DNA from 3 places in the Staphylococcus sp. aM genome. Region 3 is predicted to be linked to each of the others. Evidence: predicted binding sites of a transcription regulator. Region 3 holds the regulator's gene; each other region holds the start of a gene.
What was found. Region 3 encodes Rex, which represses fermentation and respiration genes when NADH is low (regulators of the CRP and FNR family bind a similar motif). Its sites were predicted from a motif close to TTGTGAAATATTTCACAA; they were not measured.

Region 1: a site for Rex is predicted at 1,752-1,769, ahead of pflB (formate C-acetyltransferase). Genes of this name have one in related genera too.
Region 2: a site for Rex is predicted at 1,419-1,436, ahead of arcA (arginine deiminase). Genes of this name have one in related genera too.

Annotation. Positions count from the first base shown of each region.
Region 1 covers NZ_CP121447.1:160,753-164,052, forward strand. Annotated here, with positions in the region: gene P7F85_RS00685 (NAD(P)-dependent oxidoreductase) at 74-712, shown strand; gene P7F85_RS00690 (M15 family metallopeptidase) at 819-1,487, opposite strand; gene pflB (formate C-acetyltransferase) at 1,826-3,300, shown strand, end outside.
Region 2 covers NZ_CP121447.1:120,289-123,588, reverse strand. Annotated here, with positions in the region: gene P7F85_RS00540 (SulP family inorganic anion transporter) at 1-194, opposite strand, end outside; gene P7F85_RS00535 (arginine repressor) at 582-1,058, opposite strand; gene arcA (arginine deiminase) at 1,495-2,730, shown strand; gene argF (ornithine carbamoyltransferase) at 2,785-3,300, shown strand, end outside.
Region 3 covers NZ_CP121447.1:865,872-869,171, forward strand. Annotated here, with positions in the region: gene abc-f (ribosomal protection-like ABC-F family protein) at 1-1,345, opposite strand, end outside; gene P7F85_RS04185 (redox-sensing transcriptional repressor Rex) at 1,604-2,248, shown strand; gene P7F85_RS04190 (hypothetical protein) at 2,275-2,580, shown strand; gene P7F85_RS04195 (YeeE/YedE family protein) at 2,751-3,300, shown strand, end outside.

The DNA.
Region 1 (3,300 bases), 710 kb from region 3:
TACAGTTACATCAATGATAAGCACATTTCAAAATGTAATTAATCTTAAAAGAGATAAACGGAGGAGTTTCACAATGAAAATAGGAATTATAGGCGCTTCAGGTAAAGTAGGACAACTTGTATTAAAAGAAGCTTTAGATAGAGGACATCAAGTAACTGCCATCGTGAGAAATGCATCAAAAATAACAAATACGGAAGTAGAAATCATCGAGAAAGACATTCATGATTTAACAACTACAGACATAGCATCATTTGAAGTTGTTGTTAATGCTTTTGGTGCACCATTAGGCGATTCAGAAGGACATATCAATGCAGGCCGTCATTTAATTGATATTTTAAAAGGAACAGATACAAGAGCAATTATTGTTGGTGGTGCCGGAAGTCTATATGTAGATGATGCACATACAGTTCAATTAATCGACACACCAGAATTTCCTGATATTGTTAAACCTACAGCAAGTGGTCAAGGACAAAACCTTGAAGAATTACGCAACTCAGAAGGTATAACATGGACATTCCTAAGCCCTGCTGCAGAATTTGATCCAGAGGGTGTTAGAACAGGTCATTACCAATCTGGTAAAGATCAATTAATTGTTAATTCTGAGGGGAATAGCTATATCAGTTATGCAGATTATGCCGTTGCATTAGTAGACGAAATTGAAAATCCTCAACACATTAATGAACGCTTTACTGTTGTGGGAGAAGCAAAATAATAGAATTAAAAAAGGCTGAGATATTCATGAGGACTGGTTATGAGTTGATGTGTACATATCACACAATCACTCACATTATCCATCATGTATCTCAGCCTTATTTTTATTATTTTTTAGGATATAAACCTAAATAAGATTCTAAACTTTGGCCAGACTCTTTGACTTCTTTGGCTTTCTCTTTACCTAAATAGCGTAAATGCCATGGCTCATATTGATAGCCAGTTTCATTTTCTTTGCCTTTACCATATCTAATAATAAAGCCATATTCATCTGCATGGCGTTTAATCCATTGACCTTCTTTGGTTTTACCAAAACTGTGGTATAAGTTTTTATCAGACCCCTGTGCACCCACATCGAATGATAAACCAGTTTGATGTTCTGAATGACCTGGTTTAGAGCTATATTTATTAGCTGCTTTTTCACCATCTCTAGCTTTATAATTATTGAATAATTGAATTTGAGTTTGATAGCTTCTGAAGCCACTAATTTTGTATAAATTGATATGATCTTTTTTCGCATCAGCAATCATTTTATTTAATGCTTTCACTGCTTTAGGATTTTCCCCAGGATTATAGTCTTTTGGTAATTTAATTTGCTTATTCACCATTAAGATACCGTCAATATAAGTTTTACCATCTTTTTTAACTTTCTTGTGAGATTGATTCTGTTTATTACTATCTTGCTTGCTCGCTTCATTTTTTCCTTCAGAATGATGATTTGAACATGCTGATAGTACTAATAATCCCATCAATAGCACAGTCCATAACTTTTTCATATCACACAAAACTCCTTTTATATTGTTAACGTGATTTACCAAATAACCAACTAATTGTACACGAAATAAGTTTAACATATTTTATTAGTATAATAATGGTATATAAGAAATGAATTCATTTGGTTTTTATGTAAGTATTTTAATTTTGAATTTATGATATTTATAAATCTGTTATGTAACAGTGAATAAAAATGTAATTCTGTATTAATTTAAAATACAGGTTCGCTAATCAGCCATATTTTAGTTGAAAATTAGTCATAAATTTTGTGAAAATTATCACAATAAACATGCTACACTACATGTGAAAACGTTAACAAAACGAAATGGAGGCGAACAGTATGTTAGAAACAAATCATCATACTAGTGCTTGGCAAGGTTTTAAAAATGGTCGTTGGAATAGACATGTAGACGTGAGAGAATTTATTCAACTAAATTATTCATTATATGAAGGTGACGATGACTTTTTAGAAGGTCCAACTGAAGCAACATCAAAATTATGGGACCAAGTGATGCAATTATCTAAAGAAGAACGTGAACGCGGTGGTATGTGGGATATGGATACGAAAGTAGCATCCACAATCACATCACATGACGCTGGATATTTAGACAAAGATTTAGAAACAGTTGTCGGCGTGCAAACAGAGAAACCATTTAAACGTTCAATGCAACCATTCGGTGGTATTCGTATGGCTAAAGCAGCATGTGAAGCATACGGTTATGAATTAGATCCAGAAACAGAAAAAATCTTTACAGACTATCGTAAAACGCATAACCAAGGTGTATTCGATGCATATTCCAGAGAAATGTTAAATTGTCGTAAAGCTGGAATAATTACAGGATTACCAGATGCATATGGTCGTGGACGTATCATCGGTGACTATCGTCGTGTGGCATTATATGGTGTTGACTTCTTAATGGAAGAAAAACTTAAAGACTTTAATACAATGTCTACTGAAATGTCAGAAGATGTGATTAGATTAAGAGAAGAATTATCCGAACAATATCGTGCCTTAAATGAATTAAAAGAACTAGGACAAATGTACGGATTTGATTTAAGTCGACCAGCTACTAACTTTAAAGAAGCGGTGCAATGGTTATACTTAGCATATCTTGCAGCAATCAAAGAACAAAATGGTGCTGCCATGAGTTTAGGACGTACATCAACATTCTTAGATATTTATGCTGAACGTGATTTGAAAAACGGTGACATTACAGAAAGTGAAGTACAAGAAATTATCGACCACTTCATTATGAAATTACGTATCGTTAAATTTGCACGTACACCAGACTATAACGAATTATTCTCTGGCGATCCAACTTGGGTAACTGAATCTATCGGTGGTGTAGGTATTGATGGTAGACCATTAGTTACGAAAAACTCATTCCGTTTCTTACATTCATTAGATAACCTAGGTCCAGCACCTGAACCAAACTTAACTGTGCTTTGGTCAGTAAGATTGCCTGAAAACTTCAAAATTTATTGTGCAAAAATGAGTATTAAAACAAGCTCAATTCAATATGAAAACGACGATTTAATGCGTGAAAGCTATGGTGATGACTATGGTATCGCATGTTGTGTATCAGCAATGAAAATCGGTAAGCAAATGCAATTCTTCGGTGCTCGTGCTAACTTAGCTAAAACATTACTATATGCTATCAATGGTGGTAAAGATGAAAAATCTGGCAAACAAGTAGGTCCAAGTTATGAAGGTATCCATTCAGACGTATTAGATTATGATGACGTATTTGAGAAATTTGAAAAAATGATGGACTGGCTTGCAGGTGTATACATTAATTCATTAAATATCATTCA
Region 2 (3,300 bases), 750 kb from region 3:
ATTGCCGGTCGTCCACCAACAATCGCTGTCACTGTCGCTATGATAAACGCCGCATATAAACCAATCATCGGGTCTACCCCCGCTATGATTGAAAAGGCAATCGCTTCTGGAATTAAAGCAAGTGCCACTACAATACCTGCTAGTATATTTTTCATCGGTTGATTAAACCACTGTACTTTCCAACTATCTACCATAACATCCGCTCCTTTTCATACTATTTAAATTCAATATTGATAAAGCGCTCATTACGTCCCTATCGTATTTAAAATATGCATATATTTGCACTTTGCATACATATGACACCGTCCACTTTTTCCGCAATAAAATAGAGCGAGTAAGAAACCATTGTGTCATTCAACTTGGTTTCATCACTCGCCCATGAAGGTGGCTATCTTATCATCTCATTAGAATTGTTATTTATTGACTATCCTACGTGCCACTCACTATATGACATATATCAATTGAATCGCGTTTTATTTGCCGAATTGAAACCTTACGCATTATAACATCAAGCACGCTTCAATGGCAAAATTCATTTTGATACTTGTCATCGACTTTTAATATACATCACGTCACATGAATCATGACTTTAGCTCTTCTTGATATGTCTGCCCAAATAATTGATAATGTACAAATTCGGTAACATCTGCTGAACTGACTAATATCAATATCGTATCATTACCGCCAACTGTTCCCAATACCTCATTTAAATTGAGCTGATCGATATAAAAGTTCACACTTTGCGCAAATCCTGGCGATGTTTTGACAATAAGGTAGTGATCTTTAATTGTGACCTTTTCGATCTCATCATTGTAAAAGGCTATGAGTTTCGTTTTCGCTTCGTTTTGAGCATTATCATTAAACTTTCGGTAACATCGATCATTATTGGCGGTAGGCATTTTATATATTTTAAGTTCATTTAAATCTCTACTAATCGTTGCCACACTATATTTGATACCAAAATGTTTATCAAGATAGTCGACAATTTCGGCTTTTGAACGTATGTCATTATCTTTCACAATTGTCGATATTAAATCCAATCGTTTACTTTTTCTCATATCTATTTACTCCTTTATCTGCATATTTCACAAAATACAGACAAACTTCATCACAAATACCATATCAAATTTCTTTCATACAATATGTGAAGTATTTCTCATTTATAACAATTTTTATAAAAAGTTTTATATTGATGTATAAAAATCTTCTTAAAATATAGACAGATTTAACATTTATAGTTAATTAATCATGCATGACTATCCATACATTCAATCGAATAAAAAATCATATTATATTAATTATTTATTATCGTATTAACTTAATATACATGTAGTTATAGGTTTTATGCGTTTATATTGCATAATCTATCATCAAATTGCATTGAATAAATATTTTATATGAGATATTCGACATTATTATTGTGAAAAGATTCTCAATCTCTATGTTGAAAGCGCTTTATACTCTAGGTGTATTAAATCAAAGGAGGAAATAACAATGGAAAAAGGACCTATCCACGTAAACAGTGAAATCGGCAAATTAAAAACGGTATTACTTAAACGACCAGGTAAAGAATTAGAAAATTTAGTGCCTGATCATCTAAGTGGATTGCTATTTGACGATATTCCTTATTTGAAAGTTGCTCAAGAAGAGCATGACCATTTCGCGCAAGTACTCAGAGATGAAGGTGTCGAGGTTGTCTATTTAGAACACCTAGCTGCAGAAGCCATTGCAGATGCCTCTGTTCGCGAACAATTTATCGACGATATTTTAAAAGAATCACAAAAGACTGTCCTCGGTCATGAAAAAGAAATTAAAGAACTATTCGCAACATTAAATGACCAAGAACTGGTAGAAAAAATTATGGCTGGTGTACGTAAAGAAGAAATTCAATTAGAAACGAATCACCTCGTAGAATATATGGATGACCGCTATCCATTCTATCTCGATCCAATGCCAAACCTTTACTTCACTAGAGACCCACAAGCATCTGTAGGTAGAGGAATGACTATCAACCGTATGTATTGGCGTGCCCGTCGTCGTGAATCTATCTTCATGACATATATTTTGAAATATCACCCAAGATTCAAAAACGACGATGTCCCAGTTTGGTTAGATAGAAATTCACCATTCAATATTGAGGGTGGCGATGAATTAATTCTATCTAAAGATGTACTTGCAGTTGGTATTTCTGAACGTACCTCTGCACAAGCTATCGAACGCTTAGCAAGACAAATTTTATTCGATGATCAATCTACATTTACTAAAGTACTTGCCATCGAAATTCCAAACAGCCGTACATTTATGCATTTAGATACAGTATTTACCATGATTGACTACGACAAATTTACAATGCATGCTGCGATTTTCAAAGAAGAAGATAACATGAACATCTTCACCATTGAAAAAGATGAACAAGGTCAAGACATTAAAATTACGCACTCAAACAAATTAAAAGAAACATTAGAAGATGCGCTTAACATCGACAATATTGAATTTATCCCAACAGGTAATGGTGACGTTATCGATGGTGCCCGTGAACAATGGAATGACGGTTCTAACACATTGACTATCCGTCCAGGGGTTGTCGTAACTTACGACCGAAACTATGTATCTAACCAATTATTACGTGATAAAGGCATTAAAGTTATTGAAATTACAGGTAGTGAATTAGTACGTGGTCGTGGGGGCCCAAGATGTATGAGCCAACCATTATATAGAGAAGATATTTAATTCAGTACACACATGCACTTTACTAATACATTTTAAAGAAATGAGGAATGAATCATGTCAGAAATTCAACAACCACTTAACTTAAAAGGTAGACATTTATTAAAAGAAGATGACTTTACGAAAAAAGAATTTAGCGATTTAATCGATTTCGCTATTACTTTAAAAGATTATAAACAAAAAGGGATTCCACATCGTTATTTAGATCATAAAAATATCGCCCTATTATTTGAAAAGAATTCTACACGTACACGTGCAGCCTTTACTGTTGCCTCTATTGATTTAGGTGCACATCCTGAATTCTTAGGAAAAAATGATATCCAATTAGGTAAAAAAGAATCTGTTGAAGACACAGCTAAAGTACTAGGAAGAATGTTTGATGGTATCGAATTCCGCGGTTTCTCACAAGAGATGGTTGAAGACTTAGCTAAATATTCAGGTGTACCTGTATGGAATGGTTTAACGGACGCATGGCATCCAACACAAATGTTAGCTGACTACATGACAGTTAAAGAAAACTTTGGTCATTTAGATGGCATCAAACTTACTTATGTGGGTGACGGACGTAACAAT
Region 3 (3,300 bases):
ATAAATCATTGATGATTTTTTTGACATCGTCTTGTACGAATAAAAAGCGTCCTAATACTGCTCGAATATCTTTTTCGTTCATATTTGGATATTGGTCCCACACATAATCTAGAATGGTTTTATTTGATTTGAATTCAGCTTGTTTTTGATCATAGTAACCAATTTTCAAATTAGCACCAAATGTGACTTCGCCACCGAGTTGACGTTGTCTTTGAGCAATGGTTTTAATCAAAGTGGTTTTACCGACACCATTTGGCCCTATAATTGCAATGTGATCGCCTTTGGATACTTCCATATTAATAGGTTTAGTAATAGGGGTATCATCATAACCAATTTCTAATTGTTTGATATGCATGACGTCATTTCCGGTATTTCTATCAAATCCAAACTGGATATTGGCACTTCTTGCATCAATCATAGGTTTATCTATACGTTGAATTTTTTCTAGGGTTTTACGACGACTTTTTGCCATGCCACTTGTTGAAGCTCTTGTAATATTTTTTTCTACAAATGTTTCTAATCTTTTAATTTCTTCCTGTTGTTTTTCATATTCTTGCATACGTTTTTCATAATATTTATCTCTTTGTTGAATAAATTGTTCATAATTACCAATATATCGTTTGACGCTACCTAAAGCGACGTCATAAACTTGTGTAACGATTTTGTCTAAGAAATATCTATCATGACTGATAATGACAATTGCACCTTTAAAGTAGCGTAAATAATCCTCTAACCATTTTGTGGTTTCTAAATCAAGATGGTTGGTAGGTTCATCAAGTAATAATAAATCTGGTTCATTTAACAACATTTGTGCCAGTGATAATCTTGTTTTTTGACCACCACTGAAGTCATTAATAGGTTTATTAAAGTCATCTTCATTAAAATTCAACCCATGAAGAACTGTTTTAATTTTACTATCATATTGATAACCTTCTAGTTGCTCAAATTGATTTGATAAAGATTCATATTTTTCCATATGTGCTTGATAAGTAGGGGTATCATACGCATCTGCATGTGCAGCTAACCAATCGGTTTCTTGTTTGATTAATAATTCCATATTTTTTATATGTTCAAATGGTTTTGACATTTCCTCAAATACAGTGGCGTTAGAGTCTAGTGTCATTTGTTGTGTCAAATAGCCCATCTTAAGATTTTTAATCTTTGAAATATGACCACTATCATAATCTTCAACGCCAGCAATGATTTTCATAAGTGTTGATTTACCGGCACCATTTCGTCCAACAACACCTATACGTTCGCCTGTTTTTACTTCAAAATCAACGTTAGTAAAGATATCTTCACCATCGAACGATTTAGAGATGTCATTAAGTTGTAAAAGTATCATCCGACTTCACCTTTCTAAATATGCGATATCATTATAAACTATACATATAGTTTGATATGTTTAAATATTTGTTTATCATATTAATATTTATTTTACAGTATTAAGCTGTGTCTTGAAACTAGGATATTTATTTTTAAATTTTATTAATGTATAATTAGCAAGTATTCATTGTAAACAATTATTTGGATTTTTATTGTTGCAAACATATATACATAAAATTAAATTGAAACCGTTTAGTGTCGAAGGGAGACAAATAAAATGGCAAGTAACGTTAAAATTCCTCGAGCAACTTTAAAACGTTTACCGTTATATTATAGATTTGTTAGTAATCTAAAAACTAAAGGTATTGACCGTGTTAATTCTAAAGCTATTAGCGAAGCATTACAAATAGATTCAGCTACGATTCGTAGAGATTTTTCATATTTTGGCGAATTAGGTAAAAAAGGTTATGGCTATAATATAGATAGTTTAATTGAATTTTTTAAAGCTGAAATTAGTGGTAGTAATGATATTAAAATTGCAATTGTTGGTGTAGGTAACTTAGGTCGAGCATTATTAACATATAACTTTTCAATTCACGATGAAATGACAATTACAGAAGCATTTGATGTGAATCAAGATGTCATCGGTGAACAAGTAGGCCGTGTAGTTGTTAAAGATAGCAAGACTTTAAAACAAACGTTATCAAAACAAGATATTGATGTAGTCATTCTCACTACTCCTGAACATGTTGCTCAAAGTGTTACAGACGAACTTGTTGAATCTGGTATTAAAGGAATTATGAATTTTACGCCAGCAAGAGTAAGTACACCAAATGATGTTCAAGTACATCATATTGATTTAGGTATTGAATTACAGTCCTTACTATTCTTTATGAGAAATTATGATGAATCAATGAAATAGCATATTGGTCATTAGGGGGACTCTTTATGAATGGTAAATTTTTGATTCAAGTAAGTTGTATGTATAAAGCTCATTTACCTACATTGATATACATTCCCGGACAATTGGTTTTGAACGAGCATACACTAATATTCAAGTCATATTATACAAATCATAATCCTTTAAATTTAGATATTGATGTAAAAAAAATAATTCGTTACCAAGTACGTAAGGGATTACTAGGACATAAATTATTTATTTATTATAACCAAACTTGGTATAAATTCAGTCATTTTAAATCAAAAGACATACAAACGTTAGTTCATCATATAAATGAAATACAAGCGCTTTAAAATAGCGATATTTAATAGTACATCTTAAAGAGGTGTACTATTTTTTAGTAAAGTGAAAACTACATTCAATAAAGATATGCATTGGGAGAACTAATTTAGATAGTGAACTTGAAATATAACACTTTATCCTGTAAAATAACTTAGTATTTATATCGGAAAAGGGTGAAAATATGGTTTGGATGATTATAAGCGGTTTGATTGTCGGTGTACTATTAGGATTCGTAATGCAACGAACTCGCTTTTGTTTAGCAGGCGGTTTTAGAGATATGTATGTACAAAAAAGTAATAAAATGTTTTATGCTTTGCTTGTTGCGATTACAGTTCAAAGTATTGGTTTATTCATTTTAACAAGTTTAGGCTTAGTTAATGTTCCAGCACATACATTTCCAATTGTTGGTACAGTTATCGGTTCTTTTGTCTTTGGCATAGGTATCGTATTAGCAGGCGGTTGTGCTACTGGAACATATTATAGAGCAGGAGAAGGTTTAATAGGTAGTTGGATTGCACTTATTTTATATGCATTAACAAGTGCTATGACTAAGACAGGTATTTTATCACCAGTTCTAAAAGTAATTAACCAACCTACAAATGAAAATGCTAGTATGGCAGATACATTGCATATTCCAAATTGGATTTTAGTCATTCTTATAACGATTATTACTTTAATATTGGTGACTAAAACACTTAAAAAACCTAAAGTAGCAGTTCCTAAATTAAAAC